3 regions of the Chroococcidiopsis cubana SAG 39.79 genome follow, and region 2 is predicted to be linked to each of the others. Evidence: predicted binding sites of a transcription regulator. Region 2 holds the regulator's gene; each other region holds the start of a gene.
The links. The regulator HrcA, encoded in region 2, represses chaperone genes, less so after heat shock. The targets are predictions, from matches to a motif close to TTAGCACTCNNNANTNNNGAGTGCTAA.

Region 1 (6,515 bases), on a different contig from region 2:
TAGCTCAGTACGATTGTGCAATCCCGTTTTACCAAGCATATTAGACACGTGGCTTTCTACTGTCCGCTGACTCACATTCAGTTCTTCGGCAATATCGCGATTAGCTAGACCTCTCGCCACATATTGCACGACTTTTAGCTCTGTTTGCGTCAGATGCACGTCAAAAGGAACTTGAATTTTTGTCTCGTTTTCGCCGTTGCCACCTGATTGTTGTCTCTGGCGATAAGCTTGTTTAAGAGAAGCTTCCACTTGAGCCACTAGTTCCTCTGGCTCGAATGGTTTGACCATGTAGACATCAGCACCGATGTTTAAACCTTTGATTTTGTCTTGGCTTTGACCCTTGGCAGAAAGAAATAGAATCGGAATCCAACTGGTGCGTTCGTCCTGTCTTACCTGATTGACAAACTGATAGCCATCCATTTCTGGCATCATCACGTCACAGATAATCATATCTGGAATTTCCTGCTCCAGAACTTCTAAAGCCTCTCGCCCGTTTTCTGCGGTGATGACCTCATAGCCTCGGAATTCTAGGTAATCCTTGACGAGTAATATGAGGTTGGGGTCATCATCTATTAATAGCAGTCGCTTGTGCTCTTTTACGCTAGTTTCCTTCATGCTGCGCTTACTCGCCACAATTGAGTCAGTCGAACTTTTCAATAGCAGTTTCTCTTGCAATTTATCGGTTTGGTGGTATTTTACTGACCTCGGTCTCGCTGAATTGTAGTCGGAAAGCCATTTTAATCTTCAAAGAAGATTTATAGCTTTAGTGCTGCACTGCAACTGCAAAGATTTCAGTCTTAGTACGGACACCTAATGATACGCCCTATTTGGTATAACTTAGGCGATATCATTATATATTCTTTTTTCGGCGTTGTCGTATAAAACCTGATACAATAGCAAAATATACCTATCTTTATTTGAAAGAATCAGTAAAACCCACTAAAGTAGGAGCAAACGCCAAAATTTGTACTGAGAAAAGTCAGTCAATTTTGTTTGCTAAATCAAATATTCTTTGTAACTATCCTTAATAAACTGTGATGAGATGGGGTCTCGTGCAAAAGAACTGATGGCTTTTTAGTTATTTTGCCAAGTTATTTTGCCAATTCTATTGACTTCTCTGATGCTGCACTAGTTGTCATCAGCGATCGCGTCTGATGTCGGTTCTGGAAGAGGATGAACGAGAAAGGCATATTCGCGCACAATTTGGTTGCCGATGAGATGTTCTTGGATAATCCGTTCGATAACTTCGGGGGTTGCCTGACGATACCAAACCCCATCGGGATACACTACGAGAATTGGACCATTAGTACAGACGCGCAAGCAGTTAGCCTTCGTGCGAAAGATACAACTGGGGCGATCGCTCGTTGGTTTATCGAGTTTTAATTGTTTGAGGCGTTTTTTCAAGTAATCCCAAGATTCTAGGCTCGCTTCCTTAGAACAGCACTGCGGTAAAGTCTGGTCGGCACAAATAAAAACATGGCGTTGAATTTGCGGTAAACCTAAAGCCTGGACGCAAACAGCCAAAGCTTCATCATCTTTTGGTTTACAGGTTTCATCTTGGGGTGTCAGGTTGTCGGTCATTTGAGGAGTGAGGGAGAAAATCTCAGCTTCAGGGAATGAAACGGGTAAGTTACATAATTTACACGCATACACATTGCATTTTAAATTGTCTTGTTCCTCATTATCCCCTTGTCCTCCTTGTCCCCCTTGTCCCCCTTGTCCCCCTTGTCCCCCTTCGCCCCCTAATCCCCACTCCCTTCGGTCGTGGGGAAGAGCGAGTTCCCCCTTGTCCCCCTTGTCCCCCGACTCTCTAGTTCGGAAACCCGTACAATCGAATTTGTTGCCACGATCTCTATCTTTTGGCTAAATTAGCACTCAGGAGTTGAGAGTGCTAACAAGGCAAGGAATTTGTATGGCAGCAGTATCTTTAAGCGTTTCTACAGTTAAGCCACTAGGCGATCGCGTATTTGTCAAAGTCAGCGCCTCAGAAGAGAAAACCGCTGGCGGTTTGTACTTGCCCGACACTGCTAAGGAAAAACCCCAAGTTGGTGAAATCGTCGCCATTGGTCCTGGTAAGCGTAATGATGATGGTTCTCGCCAAGAATTAGAAGTTAAGGTTGGAGACAAAGTTCTTTACTCTAAGTACGCTGGCACAGACGTAAAGCTAGGTACAGATGAGTACGTGCTGTTGTCTGAGAAAGACATTTTAGCAGTTGTTAGCTAATCGGTAATGGGTAATGGGTAATGGGAGATCCACAACTACCAATTACCAACTACCAATTTACAAAATCTAAAATCCAAAATCTAAAATCCAAAATCGCAAGACAACTATGGCAAAGCGCATTATTTACAACGAAAACGCTCGTCGCGCCCTAGAACGGGGTATGGACATTCTAGCTGAAGCGGTAGCCGTTACGCTGGGTCCAAAGGGTCGTAACGTGGTGCTAGAGAAAAAGTTTGGCGCACCGCAGATCGTCAATGATGGCGTAACCATCGCTAAAGAAATTGAATTAGAAGATCACGTCGAAAACACTGGTGTATCTCTAATTCGTCAAGCTGCTTCCAAAACCAATGACGCTGCGGGTGATGGTACAACCACTGCAACCGTATTAGCTCACGCCATTGTAAAAGAAGGCTTGCGTAACGTTGCTGCGGGTGCAAATGCAATTTCCCTCAAGCGCGGGATCGATAAAGCGGCTAACTTCCTAGTAGAAAAGATTGCCGAACACGCTCGTCCTGTAGAGGATTCTAAAGCGATCGCTCAAGTCGGTTCGATTTCTGCTGGTAACGATGAAGAAGTTGGCAGCATGATCGCTGAAGCGATGGATAAGGTGGGTAAAGAAGGTGTCATTTCCCTAGAAGAAGGGAAGTCCATGACAACCGAACTAGAAATCACCGAAGGGATGCGCTTTGACAAAGGTTACATCTCTCCCTACTTCGCTACCGATCCCGAACGGATGGAAGCTGTTCTAGACGAACCTTTCATTTTGATTACCGACAAGAAAATTGCTTTGGTACAAGATTTAGTCCCCGTACTAGAGCAAGTTGCACGTTCTGGTCGTCCGCTGCTGATTTTGGCAGAAGATATTGAAAAAGAAGCGCTAGCAACCCTAGTTGTTAACCGTCTGCGTGGCGTACTCAACGTAGCTGCGGTCAAGGCTCCTGGGTTTGGCGATCGCCGCAAGGCTATGCTGGAAGATATCGCTATCCTCACTGGTGGTCAATTGATTACTGAAGATGCTGGTCTGAAGCTGGATAACACCAAGCTAGACATGCTCGGTAAAGCACGCCGGATCACCATTACCAAAGACAACACCACAATTGTCGCTGAAGGTAACGAACAAGCTGTTAAGGCTCGTTGCGAACAGATTCGCCGTCAAATGGACGAAACCGAATCTTCCTACGACAGAGAAAAGCTACAAGAGCGCTTAGCTAAACTAGCTGGTGGCGTTGCTGTGGTCAAAGTCGGTGCTGCAACTGAAACCGAAATGAAAGACCGCAAACTACGCCTGGAAGACGCGATTAACGCTACCAAAGCCGCCGTAGAAGAAGGTATCGTTCCTGGTGGTGGTACAACCTTGGCTCACTTAGCTCCTCAGTTGGAACAGTGGGCAAGTAGCAGCCTCAAGGGTGAAGAATTAATCGGTGCATCAATTGTAGCTCGCGCTCTAACTTCTCCCCTGAAGCGGATTGCTGAAAACGCAGGTCAAAACGGTGCGGTCATCGCCGAGCGCGTCAAGGAAAAAGATTTCAATATCGGCTTCGACGCTGCTAAAAACGAGTACGTCGATATGTTTAGCGCTGGTATTGTTGACCCTGCTAAAGTGACTCGTTCCGCGCTGCAAAATGCTGCTTCTATCGCTGGTATGGTGCTGACAACTGAGTGTATCGTGGTTGATAAGCCTGAACCAAAAGATGGCGCTCCTGCTGGTGCTGGCGCTGGTATGGGTGGCGGAGATTTCGATTACTAAAGTTTGTTAGAGGTAGGCTACTGTCTACCTCAATTGTGAAGAATACAGCTGCTTCCCTTGGGAGGTGGCTGTTTTTTTATAAAGTCAAAAGTCAAAAGTTAAAAGTCAAAAAACCGATCGCATTTGTATTTTACGTGCCACCTGCATCCATCTCTGTTTAAAATTTCTACCATTTTCCAAAACAGAAGCTATTGACTATATCTATGGCTAGGCGACAGACAGGAAAATGTTAATTTAATCTCAAGTTAATCGAGCGAGAACGCAGAGAGATGCTCCACCGCCAAACACCAACAGGAATAATTGCGATCGCACAACCAACTCATGCTTGGATTGCAGGTTGTCTGGCACAAGCTTGGGGAAATCAAGATTTTGGGAATTTTACGCCTAGAGAAGAAGTTTGTCTTGGTGCGGCAATACACGATATTGGTTGGGTCTTTTGGGAAAACGAACCGACTTTAAATCTCCAGACGGGTTATCCTCATCATTTTATGGAACTCCCTTCAGAAATCTCGGTTAAGATTTGGTCTGGTGTCAAGCATTTAACTTCGTCTTACGGTAGATATGCAGCGTTATTGGTTTCGCTCCACGGTACGGGATTGTTTGAGCGCTTCCGAAAATGGGAAAATTCACCTGAATCTACTCAGTTAGTAGAAGAATATTTGCAGCAAGAATATGCTTATCAAAAACAGCTCGTTAATTATTTACAGAATGACTCTTACTATGCAAATCATACAACTCCAGAAGTAATTCAACGCAATCGCAAATTAGTAGCAATTTGGGATTTATTATCACTTGCTTTATGTATGGGACTGCGAGAGGAAAGGCAATTTCATCATATTCCTACCGCATCTGGGGAAACGACTCTAACTCTGATTCCTGTAAATGATAATTTTGACAAAATTAAAGTTGAACCTTGGGCATTTGAACGAGATGAAGTAAAACTCAATTATGATGGGCGAGTTTTAAATGAAAAGTTTACCGATGAAACTCAAATGCGTCAGGCTTTGGCAAATGCAGAATGGGTAAATATGTCTACTGTTTTGATTCCAATGTAGAAACGTTATGTAGAGACGTTACATGTAACGTCTCTACATTGAATTGGAAATTATTCCCGAGCATTTCTCGTAATTTCAATTGAAATTCTGCCGCTAAAATCTGGTATGGGTGCGGCGGGTTTAGATAATTTTACTTTAACTTGTTCTGTCCCCTTCACTGCTAAAATAGATTCCGCGATCGCTGTTGCTAGTTTTTCGACTAATGCAAACTTAGAAGTCTTAACTAAATGCTGAACGTTACTAATAATATTACGATAATCGATTGTGTCTTCAATAGCATCGCTCTTACCCGCCACTGATAGATCTAACCACAGCGTTACATCAACCTCAAACCATTGTCCTAATATCTGTTCTTCTGGTAAATATCCAGTATAACCATAACAGCGAATTTTTTCTAGATGAATGCAGTCCATATAATTAGGGTAATTGGTAATTGGTAATTGGTAGAATTTGTGTTAAATTAATTATATTTTACAGTGCGAAAGTATAACTTGAATTGGATGTAAAGGTACGAAACTATCAAAGCGTTTTATCTGAGAACGGCAAGAGTAACCAGTAGCTAAACAAAATTTTCTCTGTTCTACATCGGATGAAATTTGCCGTCTCCAGCTCATAGAATAAATTCCTTGAGATTCATTATAGTGTTCGGCTTCATGTCCGTAAATACCCGCCATACCACAACAGCCTGTAGGAACTAAACTCAAAGGAATTTTTAACATTTGAAAAATCTGCTGCCATTGTTTTTGTGAGTTTAAAGCAATCGTTTTTTCGGTGCAGTGACCGAATAAGTAATAACGATCTGATTCAGATATGCGATCGCCAATTTTTTGCTTTAACCTCGCTTGGTTTTCCCACAAAAATTCTTGCAATAACTGCACTCGAAAGCTTGCTTTTAAACCTTTAATTTTGATATACTCATCTCGGTAGGTTAGGACAATACTAGGTTCAATTCCTACAAGGGGAATTTCTAGTTTTGCTAATTGATTTAAATAGTCAGTATTTTTTTGCGCGATCGCTTGAAATGTTTTTAAAAACCCTTTAACGTGCAATGTCTTTCCATTCACGAAAAAAGGTGGAACGTACACTGTATAACCTAACTCGCGCAAGCAATCGTAAGTATCGAGAACTATTTGCGATTCGTAAAAGCTGGTAAAAGCGTCTTGCAATAAAATAACGCTGTTTGCTCGTTCTAACTTGCTAAGAGTAGATAATTTCTCTAAATCAAAAACTGGTGCTTGTCTTTGTTTTAATCCCTGTCTGACAGTCAGCGTGCTGATTGCGGGTGGATCGACCATTCGCACGAATTTTTGAATTAACCAGCGCGTCACGAAGTTTTGAGTCAGAAAATTGAATAAGACAGGTGCGTGAGATTGCCAATTGGCGAGAGTTTCAATATTCCCAACGAAATAATCGCGCCAATGCCTCAGATAGCGGGTGTGGTAAAGTTCGAGAAATTGTGCTTTCAGACTGGGAATGTCTACATGAATCG
Region 2 (6,515 bases):
AAATTTCGTATTTATCTATGGTAGTATAAACACCTTGAACTTTAGCTTTAAGAGTGAGTAGCGAGCGATCGCCTAACTCGGATGGACTAGATGGAACTGTATTTAACTGCGTCCAAGCATAGATTTTTTGCTCTCCAGAAAATAGAGGTGTAATACTTAAACCTCTATTTTCAGCAATTGCATTAAAGCGCTCGATCGCTAAATCTGTTCCTTCAGACTTCTCGGCAACAAAAATCCAATCAGCACTCGTACTAGCATCTTTTTGGGGTAGCATTCCTAAAGCATATTCCCCTTGCACCCAGCTAAAAATATCTTGCGAGATATTTAGACCCCAGCTATCTTGTAATTTAGCTAAAGGTTGAGCGATTAAGCGCGAAATTGCATCATTACTAGAACCAGATAAGACAGTTGTAATTTGTCTCCACAACTGATTTAAGTTGGTATTTTGTAAATAGCTTAAATCTAAACCCGCGATCGCTAAATTGGTTGTAGTAGGTAAATATTGTAATGCTTGCACGGGTTCAGATAGCATCTTGCCAGTGGGAGCGAGTTCTATCTGATTAGCAGCAGCGATTGAAGTTTCTGCGACAATTCCTTGTGGATTTAATTTTAAGCCAATAATTTGACTATCATAAATTTGCTCTTGCGGTTCTTTCCCCAACAAAGTTGTCACTTGAGGCAAATTGAGGAAAATTATGCCAATTCGCTCAGTCGGTAATAAACTTAATGCGTGTTGATATTGAGCAGAATCATTCAAACTCAGATCGGGTGCTTGGACGTTATTAATTGCTTCTCGCAATACTTTAGGATGATTGGCAAATAAAATAAAGCGATCGCCCACTGCTGCGCCGACAAGAGAGATTCGTTCTTGTAGGGGCGCACGGCTGTGCGCCCCTGCATTTACCCGATCGCGATCGGAGAAAATATTAACACCTTGATAAGTTTCTGAAACTAAATCTCTACCCGCGATCGCTCGTTGGGAAAATAATAATTGTAAAAATTCTCTACTTTTAGCTGGATTTCTGCTAGTTAATACCATTAAATATCCTGGCTGATTGCCATTTGTCACATCGCGATCAATATCTGGACTCGTCAAAGCCAAAGTAACTTCTTCCCCCAACCAAGGTTGAATATCTTGGCGATAGTCGAGACTGCTACTAGCTAGTAAACTAGACTTAAAGCGTTCTAGTTCCTGACGCGACTGCCTGCGATCGCTCGGACGCGCTGCCAACTGCCGCAAAGACTCTAGTTTTTCTGGATTGACTAGCAAAGATACCATTGCAGGTGCTTGCTTAGGCACAAATATCGCTGCTTCTGGTGTATTTGTCGTACCACCTCGTAGTAAGCTGAGAGGACTTTGGCTATTAATCCAATAAAAACCGCCAACGCCAATTAGTAGCAGCACCACCACAACAGTTGCTATGGCAGAAAAAAATAAGCTTCGCTTCATGATAATTTACAACTGTCTTGCTAATCGTCATCGGTCACTGGTCACTGGTCACTGTCCCTAACCCACAGCCCCTCATTATGAATCCTTTTAGCCAAATTAGTGTAGAAGAACTGGCTCAGATGTTAAGTTCTGATGCTAGAGAGCAATTGCAATTGATCGACGTGCGCGAACCGGATGAAGTCGCGATCGCTCGTATTGATGGGTTTGAAGTTCTGCCCTTGAGTCAATTTGCTGATTGGGCTGATTCTATCCCCGCACGCTTCGATCCTCAAGCAGAAACCGTAGTTATGTGCCACCACGGTATTCGTTCGGCTCAAATGTGCCAGTGGTTGAGCCGTCAAGGTTTTACAAATCTTAGAAATTTAGCAGGGGGAATTGATGCTTACTCCACTGCGATCGATCCATCTGTTCCTAGATACTAGGATAGTTATCAGGGAGCGCACGAGCAGGGACAGAGGAGCAACAACTGTCTTCACGCAGTGTAGCGTAGCGTTTACTGCCAACCATCAACCGTCAAACCCTTCACTACTCACTGTTTCCCGTTCCCCATTCCAATCGCTTTCAGTAATAATTGCTACCAAACAGTTTTTAATTTTAAGCAAAAGTACAGTCTATATTAGATTTAGGGTTGCCGAAGTTACACAGAGTATAGCTCCGGTCGAATTTGTCTAGGTAGAAGTTTTAACTCTGCCGGATATAGGTCATAAGATTTAACATGTATATATTGACAGACAGTAAGTTTTATGTAAACTCAGGGTATCTTTCTTGAGAAATAGCTAAAACCGTGCAGGAGTTGAGGCACAATCGAAATATAACTTTGTATTTATTTAACACGGTCTATCTTTTTTGCTATCTTGAATAACTAAAAATTAAAAAAATCTAGAGATTACATTTACATTTCTTAAATTCGCTTCTCATCTCACTATTCTCATTTCACCTATGCAAGTGCAGCTAAACGATCGCCAACAGCATATACTTTGGGCAACGGTACGACATTACATCGCCACTGCCGAACCCGTGGGTTCCAAAGCTTTATTGGAAGAATATAACCTCGGCGTGAGTTCTGCAACCATTCGTAACGCGATGGGAGTGCTAGAAAAAGCTGGTTTACTTTATCAACCTCACACCTCGGCGGGAAGAATTCCATCTGACTCTGGCTATCGAATTTATGTCGATCGCCTCATAACTCCTTCCGATGTCTGGGGACGACAGGTAGAACAGCTACTCCAAGAGCAATTAAAGTGGGAAGATTGGAGCTTGGAAGCTTTATTAAGAGGCGCAGCGCAGATTTTAGCCAAGGTGAGTGGGTGCATTACTTTAATTACCATGCCTAGCGCTAATATGGCACGGTTACGCCACATTCAACTGATTCAAATTGAGTCAGGGCGGATAATGTTGATTGTGGTAACCGATACTTATGAAACCCAATCAGTCTTGTTAGATTTGCCGACTTCAGAAGCGGAAACAGTCTTAGAATCAGAACCAGAAGTTATAGAAAGAGAGCTACAAATACTTTCCAACTTCCTCAATAGCCAACTGCGCGGGCGATCGCTGTATGAATTAGCATCACTTGACTGGAATCAATTAGACCGCGAATTTCAACAATATGGCGATCGCTTAAAAACTGTATTTGCAGATATTTGTCGGCGAACTCAGCCACTCCCGGCTAGCACGCAAATTGCCATCCGAGGCGTATCCGAAGTCTTGCGTCAGCCTGAATTTGCCGAGTTACAGCAAGTTCAAACGATTCTACATCTATTAGAAGAAGAACAGCAGCAGCTACTACCTTTTATTTTTGAAGAACCGGAATTAGATTCTAACTCCAGGCGGCGAGTCACAATTCGCATCGGCTCAGAAAATACGCTCGAACCTATTCGTGGTTGTACCCTAATTTCATCTACCTATCGACGCGGTACAGTTCCCGTTGGTAGTGTAGGAGTCTTAGGACCAACTCGTTTAGATTACGAAACTGCGATCGCCATAGTCGAAGCTGCTGCTGATTATCTATCTGATGCATTAAGCAACTAGCGAAGTCAGTAGGGGCGAGTTTAGCAAAGAGATTGACAACCTGAGTTATAAATTTTTGGTCAAAACCCGCCCTTACATAAGTGTTTTACACGCACCTTTTTGACCAATGACCAATGATCAATGACTATTCTACATCTTGCCTTTTTGCATCACTTCTTGTAAATGTTGCCGGATCTCTTGCGCTTGCTGTTTATCTTGTTCGCGTAATTTTTGGAACAACTCTACACAAGGTTGAGAATCCATTGACTGAGCGTCATTGATGTATGTTTCATATGCTTTGACGGCTTCAGCCTTATGATGTAACGCTGTGAGCAAATCATATTCTAAATTGCTCATTGCTCTTTCACTTCCAGTAGCAGTCATAGATTTACCCTCCGAAATTCAAAATCGTAACTAATAACCACCTTACTTACCCAAATAGGAACTGCATCTGTCAAAAAGTGGATGCATGAGGAGTGAGGAGTGAGGAGTGAGGAGTGAGGGGGACAAGGGGGACAAGGGGGAACTCGGGGACCCCACGACCGAAGGGAGTGGGGATTAGGGGGCGAAGGGGGACAAGGGGGACAAGGGGGACAAGGGAGAATGGCTGCAATTAACCAATGACAAATGACCATTGACCAATGACCGACAAAAACATTGACTCTATCCTGAAACCATATCAGCGCTTCGGCGTACATCTTGGTTTAGAACGAATTCAACGACTGCTGGCTAATTTGGGTAATCCTCAGCAGCAAGTTTCAGTCATTCACGTAGCGGGGACAAACGGCAAAGGATCTGTCTGCGCTTACCTGTCTGCCGTACTTAAAGAAGCAGGCTATCGAGTTGGGCGCTATACTTCTCCTCATTTGGTAGATTGGACGGAACGCATTTGTCTAGACGAACAACCGATCGCACCAGAAACCCTACAGCAAATATTGCTACAAGTACAGCAGGCAATTTCGCTAGACGAGGAAACCCCAACTCAATTTGAAATTATTACTGCTGCGGCTTGGTTGTACTTTGCCCAAGTTCAGATAGATATCGCAGTCATAGAAGTTGGGTTAGGAGGAAGATTAGATGCTACCAACGTTTGCAATCGCCCCTTAGTCACGGTGATTACTTCCATCAGTCGCGAACACTGGCAACAGCTAGGACCAACCGTAGCAGATATTGCCCGAGAAAAAGCAGGAATTCTCAAACCCAACTGTCCCGCAGTCATCGGACAATTACCCCCAGAAGCAGAAACCGTCGTGCGATCGCGGATCGAAGAACTTGGATGTCCCGCTGTCTTTCCCCTACCCTCGCGTCAAATTGAACCAGGTTGGGCAGAATTTCGGAATTCGGAATTCGGAATTCGGAATTCGGAATTGAAGATGCACCAACAACCAACAACCAACGACATCAAATATCCTCTACCTCTGTTAGGAGACATCCAATTGATGAATTCCGCTTTGGCAATTGCAGCTTTACGAATTTTGCAGCAACAAGGGTGGAAAATTTCGGCTGAGGCGATCGCAAATGGGATGGGAAAAGCAAAATGGTTGGGGCGTTTGCAATGGACGACTTGGCAAGGACGTAAACTCTTGATTGATGGGGCGCACAATCCAGCAGCGGCGCGAGCTTTACGTCAATATGTCGATACCCTCGAACAGCCTGTTTGTTGGGTGATGGGGATGCTATCTACCAAAGACCACGCAGATATTTTACGCGCCTTATTGCGCCCCAAGGATGAGTTACATCTCGTCCCTGTTCCAGATCATAGTACTGCCGATCCTGAAACACTAGCAAAGCTAGCCTGTGAATGTCCCCAACTAGCTACGTGTCACACCTACTCAGATCTCTTCGCTGGATTAGAAGCGGCGACAAAATCATCAAATTTAATGATTCTCTGTGGTTCGTTGTATTTGGTTGGATATTTTTTACGCATTGCTGGGTAGGGGCGCACATCTGTGCGCCACTACATAGAACCGTTATTTTCCAGCCTTAGCATCCCATTCTTTCGCAGCATCCGCGATCGCTGCATCGACTGTTTTTTCTCCCAGCATGGCGGCTTGGAGGTTTTCGTAAATGGCGCGTTTGAGGACGTTGATATTCTCCATTGCGGGAATTAGCACCTCTGCTTGTTTTAACTGGCTAGCACTCACCACCCGCGCCCGATCCATTTCGGATTTATCCCCTGTAGGCACGGATTTGAAATAGCTATCAGCCAAAGCGGGAATTGTTGAAGGAAGGACGTTGGCGGCTTTGGCAAAGGCGAGTTGATTATCGCTGTTGGTCACAAATAAAGCAAATTTTATCGCTGCGTCGGGGCGATCGCTATCTTTGGGAATCACTAAATTCATCACGGCAACATTCTTTTTACCTGTGGTTCCGGTGATTTCTGGTGCAACAGCAGAAACTTTCGCGATTTCTGGGGCATTAGTTGAAATTGTTTTGAGAAATTCTGCCCCCGTCCCTAATAAAGCTGTTTCTCCTGCTTGATACATCTCAATTCCGTGGCGATGCCCTTGGGTTAAAGATTCTTGAGGTAAGAGTTCTTGTTTATACAAATCTACCCAGTACTGGAAAGCGGCTTTGCCTGCGGGTGTATTAAATGCTGCTTTGCCTTTGTCATTTACCAAGGTTACCCCCATCTGAACAAAAGATTGCAGCACTTCCGATGAATCTTCTGGGACAAACGTGGCAAAAAAGGCGTACTTGCCTGTTTTTTCTTTAACTTGCTTCGCCACCTGCGCTAATTCCGCATAAGTTGCTGGCGGCTTGGCAACACCTGCTTGTTTGAGTAAATCGCTGTTATAAATCGTAACTCGCGTGGTGAGATACCAGGGAATGCCGAAACTTTTGCCGTCGAGCGTACTTGCTTGCCAAATGTTAGGTAAATAAGTGGAACGTACCTCGGGCGAAATTTTATTATCCAATGTCAGCCAAGCATTGCGACCAGCTAACACAGAAGCAAAATCTGGATTTAAGTTAACGACATCTGGAGCTGTTTTTGCTGCGACAGATGTTAAAATTTTGCTCTCCATTGCCGACCAAGGCACGTCTACCCAGTTGACTT
Region 3 (6,515 bases), on a different contig from region 2:
GAACAAATATTAGAAAATTCTTAAGAACTGAATTGATTGTAGATTTTCTATCTTAAAATCATCCTCTGTAAAAATACTGTAATTGTATTTTTATCGATTAAAGCAGCTTTTCATGATGGTCTGCGCATAATCTCTTTCACTACTCAAACACCACAGTCTTATTCCCGTAAATTAAGACACGGTGTTGTAAATGCGATCGCACGGCTCTAGCTAAAACGACTCGTTCTAAATCTTTACCTTTACGGATCAGGTCGCTGACCTCATCGCGGTGGCTGATGCGGACGACATCTTGTTCGATAATTGGTCCAGCATCGAGTTCTGATGTTACGTAATGAGCGGTAGCACCGATAATTTTTACTCCGCGTTCGTAAGCTTTCTGGTATGGATTTGCGCCTACAAAAGCAGGAAGGAACGAATGGTGAATGTTAATTGCTTGAGGAAATCGGGTAATAAATTCGGGACTGAGAATTTGCATATATTTTGCCAGAACGATAAGATCGATGTCGTACCGGTGCAAAAGTTCTAACTGTTTTTCCTCTTGAGCCGCTTTGTTATCTTTGTTAACGGGAATATAGTAATAATCTATACCAAATTGTTTTGCTACCCATTCTAAATCGGCATGATTGCTAATAATCAGAGGAATTTCTGCGGCATACTCTTTTGCCTGTTGTCGGAGAATTAGATCGAATAAGCAATGTTCTTGCCGACTCACCCAAATAGCAAGGCGTGGGATGGTGTCGGAAAAGTGTAGTTGCCATTGAGCCTCTAGAGGCTGTGCGATCGCGCCAAAGGCAGGCGCAATTAGCTCTCGCGGTAGATGAAAACCCTCTAATTGCCATTCAATGCGGGTTAGAAACAAACCAGCAGCAAAGTCTGTATGCTGATCGGCATGGATAATGTTACCACCATTGGCATAGATAAAATTAGCAATTTTTGCTACTAATCCTTGTCGGTCGGGACAAGAAATGAGTAGAGTTGCTGTCAGTCTATTCATATTACTTAACCTTCGCTTGATGTATAAGAAAACCTTTATAAACTGTCTTCTATCTTCAGTACGAACGTAGTATTAGATATATCGAGTTTGAATTTCATTGTCTCTGATAACTGCCTCTGGATTGTCCGCAAGTTAAAAGTATGAAATAATACATAAACAAGATCGGGAATTGCTGGAAGCGCGTGTGAGGGTATACGAGCATTCATAGCACTAGTCTGGAATAGCTTTTTGGGCTGACGTATTTCATTGTCAGAGTCTTTTGCGGCTTGAAAGCAAGTTACTAACAAGGTGCTACGGATAAATGTCGATTAGTTAAGGCTTTCGGGTCAGATCGTTACAGGGTGTTCGGGCTACATAGCGCTCAAAAGAGCGTATTAACGATAACTTCGTCGACCGCGCTGCTGGTTTGGGGTAGCTGCTGAATTCTTTTCAGACTCAACCTATTTTTAGAAAATGACTTTTTAGAAAATGATGCTACAAACAATTATTACTGCTGGGGCGACTTTCTATATTACAATCGCGGCTTGTCTGTTTACTCAGTGGGCAGACATCATGCAGCGAGACCTTGGCAAACGCTCTCAATTACTTCTACTCAGAATATTTTTAGTCATAGTCACTCTTTTTTGGCCAATTATCGTACCCATTGCTTATCTAGAATTGTTAATTAAAGTTAAGAAAGACAAAGAAAAAATGAGTTGGTTGGCAGAGCGATCGCCTGAAAGTTTTTCAGCGACAACCGCTGACGATTCATTGCTGTCATAACTGATATCATTACCGCTATCATAATTGTCATCATTGCTAATAAAATAGCTTTTTCCTACAGTAAAAGCCCGCAAATGCGGGCTTTTTATTGAATGAAATATTTTGACTAAATTAGAGCTTGTAAATGTTCGATTAAATTAGGTGCTGGTACTACGCCCTCAATGCGATCGACTGGTTGACCCTGCTTAAATAGTACTAGTGTGGGCAAGGCATGAATTTGATATTGACTGGCGAGTTGTGGATATTTATCAGTATCGATTTTCACAATACGGATTTTAGATTTGAGACGCTCGTTTACTTGTTCTAAAATTGGAGCCATCATCTGGCAAGGACCGCACCATGCAGCGTAAAAATCTACCAGTACAGGCACATCAGCACCAGAAATCATTTCGGCAAAATTATTGAACTGCTGTTTAGTAGCCATGAGATTTAACACAGTTTTTTACTGTTATATCTCAAGTAGCAGTGAGTGGTGCGTGTTGATGCGGGTGTAGGGTGTAGTGAGTGGCTGGTAGCTAGTGGCTAGTGGCTGGTAGCTGGAATTCCTCCCTCAACTTCCTCAGCTTCCTTGTCCCCCTTGTCCTCCTTGTCTCCCTACTCCCTGCTCCCTACTCCCTGCTCCCTATTGATAAGATGGTTAGCGCGGTGGTTTAAGTGCGATCGCTAAGTGAGAGTATTTACGTAAGAGTCATTGTTTATGGAAGTATTGCCAGAGGATTTACAACGGTTACGCCAACAAGTCGCAATCGTCACGGGGGCTTCGCGAGGAATTGGACGGGCGATCGCTTTGAGTTTAGCCGCAGAAGGGGCAAACGTTGTTGTAAACTACGCAAGTTCTAGTTCCGCCGCTAAAGAAGTGGTAGAAGAAATTGAGGCGGCGGGGGGTAGCGCGATCGCAATTCCGGCTGATGTCTCTGACGCGGCTCAAGTAGATACTCTGGTTAATACTGTTGTAGAAAAATGGAAGCGAATTGATGTTTTGATAAACAATGCTGGTATTACCCGCGATACTTTGTTATTGCGAATGAAACCGGAAGACTGGCAAGCAGTCATCGACCTCAATCTTACAGGCGTATTCCTTTGTACCAAAGCTGTTAGCAAAATCATGCTCAAGCAACGCAGCGGGCGCATCATTAATATTGCTTCTGTAGCCGGACAAATGGGCAATCCCGGTCAAGCAAATTATAGCGCCGCAAAAGCTGGGGCGATCGGATTTACTAAAACCGTTGCGAAAGAACTTGCCTCCCGTGGCATTATCGTCAATGCTGTTGCCCCTGGTTTTATCACTACTGACATGACCAGTAACATTGATTCTGAAGATATTCTGAAATATATTCCCTTGAGTCGTTACGGCAAACCCGAAGAAGTTGCTGGTATGGTGCGCTTTCTCGCCGCCGATCCTGCGGCTGGTTACATTACAGGTCAAGTCTTCAACGTCGATGGTGGCATGGTTATGGCTTAAGAGCGATTAGCGTCTAGCAATTAGCTAACAGCTAATTGCTAAACGCCAGTAGTTTCATTAGCACTCAACTCAAGAGAGTGCTAAATTGACTAATGGAAGCTTGAGGAAACGAAGCGTATGTCAAAAATCGTTGCGTTTGATGATGAATCGCGGCGGGCATTGGAACGGGGTGTGAATGCCCTTGCCGATGCCGTGAAAATTACCCTGGGTCCAAAAGGTCGCAACGTCCTGTTAGAGAAAAAATACGGTGCGCCTCAGATTGTCAATGATGGGATTACTGTAGCTAAAGAAATTGAGTTGGAAGACCCCCTAGAAAATACTGGGGCGCGTCTGATTCAGGAAGTTGCATCGAAGACCAAAGATGTAGCTGGGGATGGTACGACTACGGCGACGGTTCTCGCCCAAGCGATGATTCGTGAGGGACTGAAGAACGTAGCAGCGGGTGCTAATCCAGTGGCGCTGCGTCACGGAATCGAGAAGACCGTTGCCAAACTGGTAGAAGAAATTGCTGCTGTCGCCAAACCAGTCGAAGGAAATGCGATCGCCTCTGTGGCGACTGTCTCGGCTGGAAACGATGAAGAAGTTGGGGCGATGATCGCTGAGGCAATGGAGCGAGTCACCAAAGACGGTGTGATTACCGTTGAGGAATCCAAGTCTCTCACGACCGATTTAGACGTGGTAGAAGGGATGCAGTTGGATCGAGGTTATATTTCTCCCTACTTCATCACCGACAACGAGCGGATGGTAGCAGAGTTTGAGAATCCTCGCTTGTTGATTACAGACAAGAAAATTAGCACGATCCAAGATTTGATTTCGATTTTGGAAAAAGTCGCTCGTGCCGGACAACCTTTGATTATTATTGCTGAGGATGTCGATGGAGAAGCTTTAGCAACTTTGGTTGTGAATAAAGCTCGTGGCGTGTTGAGCGTTTGCGCGATTAAAGCCCCAGGATTTGGCGATCGCCGTAAAGAAATGTTGCGCGACATCGCCGTACTAACTGGCGGTCAGTTGATTTCTGAAGAAATCGGCTTAAGCTTGGATACCGCTTCTTTGGAGATGATGGGTGTTGCTCGTAAAGTCATCATCGACAAAGAATCTACCACAATCGTCGCCGAAGGCGAAAATAAAGCTGATGTGGAAAAGCGCATCAGTCAAATTCGCAAGCAACTAGCAGAATCTGACTCCGACTATGACAAGGAGAAACTGCAAGAGCGAATTGCCAAGCTGGCTGGCGGTGTGGCAGTCATTAAAGTTGGTGCAGCTACCGAAACCGAACTCAAAGACCGCAAACTGCGAATTGAAGACGCGCTGAACGCGACTAAAGCCGCAGTCGAAGAAGGTATCGTCCCTGGCGGCGGTACGACCCTAATCCACTTAGCGAAGAAGGTGGACGAATTCAAAGCCAGCCTGCAAGACGAAGAAAAAGTTGCCGCTGAAATCGTCGCTAGAGCGCTGGAAGCTCCCTTACGCCAAATGGCTGACAATGCAGGGGCTGAAGGCTCTGTCGTGGTTGAAAGAGTGCGGGAAACCGATTTCAACGTTGGTTACAATGCGGCAACTGGCGAGTTTGAAGATCTGATTGCTGCTGGCATTCTCGACCCTGCTAAGGTTGTGCGTTCGGCATTACAAAATGCTGGTTCGATTGCTGGTATGGTGTTAACGACCGAAGCCCTAGTCGTTGAAAAGCCAGAGAAGAAAGCTGCTGCTGCCCCTGACATGGGCGGTATGGGTGGCATGGGCGGCATGGGTGGTATGGGCGGTATGGGTGGCATGGGTATGATGTAGCCTGCATAACCCTCGTAAGGGCGCACGGCTGTGCGCCCCTATACATTGGATAAATTTATGGTTATTGGTTGGCGATCGCCTTTTCTATCTACTACCTTGCCAATAATGCAACTTTGTGCGTAGCCTAAACTATGTAGCTTATCTAGACATTGACTGGCTTGTTCTGCTGGAATTGATGCGAGTAAACCGCCCGATGTCTGCGGATCGAATAAGAGCGAGTAGCGAGCAGACGGGCTGAGCGATTCTGAACCAGCGATGTTTAGATCGGTAATAAAACGAGCAATGCGTAAATTTTCCGCTTGCAGCGAACTGACAATTCCTTTTTGTAATGTAGCGATCGCACCTTCTAGAGCAGGAATTGCTGCTAAATTTAAATCTACCGCACAGGCAGAGATGCCTACGCTACGGGAAGCTCGAACCATTTCGTACAAGTGTCCGGCAAGCCCAAAACCCGTAACATCAGTACAAGCAGTGGCTCCATGTGCCATCAAACAAGCAGCTGCAACTTGATTCGATTGCAACATTGAAGTAACAGCGCGATCGATCCAATCTCCTTTAGTTTCCCGTTGCATCTCGGCAGCAAAAAGGGTTCCCGTACCGAGGGCTTTAGTTAAAATTAGAACTTGTCCTGGCTGCATTCCACCTTTGCGCAGAAGTTTATTCGGGTGGACTAAACCGTTACAAGATAAGCCAAATTCCAATTCGCTGCCTTCAGTTGTGTGTCCACCTACCAAAGGTGTCTGCGCGTCAGCTAGCACTTTGACTGCGCCGGATAGTAACTGATAAAGGGTTTCTTCTGTTTTGGATTCTAAAGCATAGGGAATAGTTGCGATCGCCAATGCACTTTGAGGTGTCGCACCCATTGCAAAAATATCGCTGAGGCAATGGTTAGCAGTAATTTGTCCAAAAATATACGGATCGTTGATGAGACTGCGGAAATGATCTATGGTGTGTACCATCCACAAACCGCCTGGTACTTCCACCACCGCTGCATCGTCAGGAGCATCTAGCCCGATAATAATATCTTGGCGATTGCACCAGTTAGTACTATCCTGCTTGATTTGATTGAGTACCCTTGCTAAAACTGTGCTGCTAACCTTAGAACCGCAGCCAGCACAAGGCATTGTTTGGTAATTGGTAATTGGTAATTGGTAATTGGTAATTGGTTGTTGGTTGAGCGCTCCTTTGTCCCCCTTGTCCTCCTTGTCCCAATTTTGAATTTTGAATTTTGAATTTTGAATTTTGAATTTTGAATTTTGACTTTTCTCGTCCATTTGCGGTAAGTCACTGAACCGCTGCATGAATTTGCGATCGATCGCATCTTTCCAGCGCCACAGCCAGCCAGTAGCGCCAAAACCAAGTTTTCCCCATGCCGCGATCGCTTTGCCGTCTCCCGTACCGATTAAACTTAAATATTGTTTCTGCGGTTTGTAAGGCTGTAGCGATCGCCCTAATAATGCTCGTCGCAGGTTTTTAAATAAAGGTTTGCCTTGGCGCACGGCAAATACTCCA

Region 1: groES (co-chaperone GroES) is a predicted target of HrcA. The motif match lies at 1,869-1,895, and genes of this name have one in related genera.
Region 3: groL (chaperonin GroEL) is a predicted target of HrcA. The motif match lies at 3,276-3,302, and genes of this name have one in related genera.

What each region holds. Positions count from the first base shown of each region.
Region 1 covers NZ_RSCK01000030.1:18,410-24,924, forward strand. The annotation lists gene DSM107010_RS18150 (response regulator transcription factor) at 1-615, opposite strand, end outside; gene DSM107010_RS18155 ((2Fe-2S) ferredoxin domain-containing protein) at 1,129-1,581, opposite strand; gene groES (co-chaperone GroES) at 1,913-2,224, shown strand; gene groL (chaperonin GroEL) at 2,331-3,971, shown strand; gene DSM107010_RS18170 (DUF3891 family protein) at 4,241-5,026, shown strand; gene folB (dihydroneopterin aldolase) at 5,077-5,439, opposite strand; gene ydiJ (D-2-hydroxyglutarate dehydrogenase YdiJ) at 5,491-6,515, opposite strand, start outside.
Region 2 covers NZ_RSCK01000019.1:74,372-80,886, reverse strand. The annotation lists gene DSM107010_RS14355 (DUF3352 domain-containing protein) at 1-1,450, opposite strand, end outside; gene DSM107010_RS14350 (rhodanese-like domain-containing protein) at 1,528-1,872, shown strand; gene hrcA (heat-inducible transcriptional repressor HrcA) at 2,390-3,478, shown strand; gene DSM107010_RS14340 (hypothetical protein) at 3,608-3,841, opposite strand; gene DSM107010_RS14335 (bifunctional folylpolyglutamate synthase/dihydrofolate synthase) at 4,099-5,394, shown strand; gene DSM107010_RS14330 (ABC transporter substrate-binding protein) at 5,428-6,515, opposite strand, start outside.
Region 3 covers NZ_RSCK01000054.1:32,151-38,665, reverse strand. The annotation lists gene purU (formyltetrahydrofolate deformylase) at 140-994, opposite strand; gene DSM107010_RS24670 (hypothetical protein) at 1,463-1,756, shown strand; gene trxA (thioredoxin) at 1,863-2,180, opposite strand; gene fabG (3-oxoacyl-[acyl-carrier-protein] reductase) at 2,454-3,218, shown strand; gene groL (chaperonin GroEL) at 3,336-5,003, shown strand; gene selD (selenide, water dikinase SelD) at 5,042-6,515, opposite strand, start outside.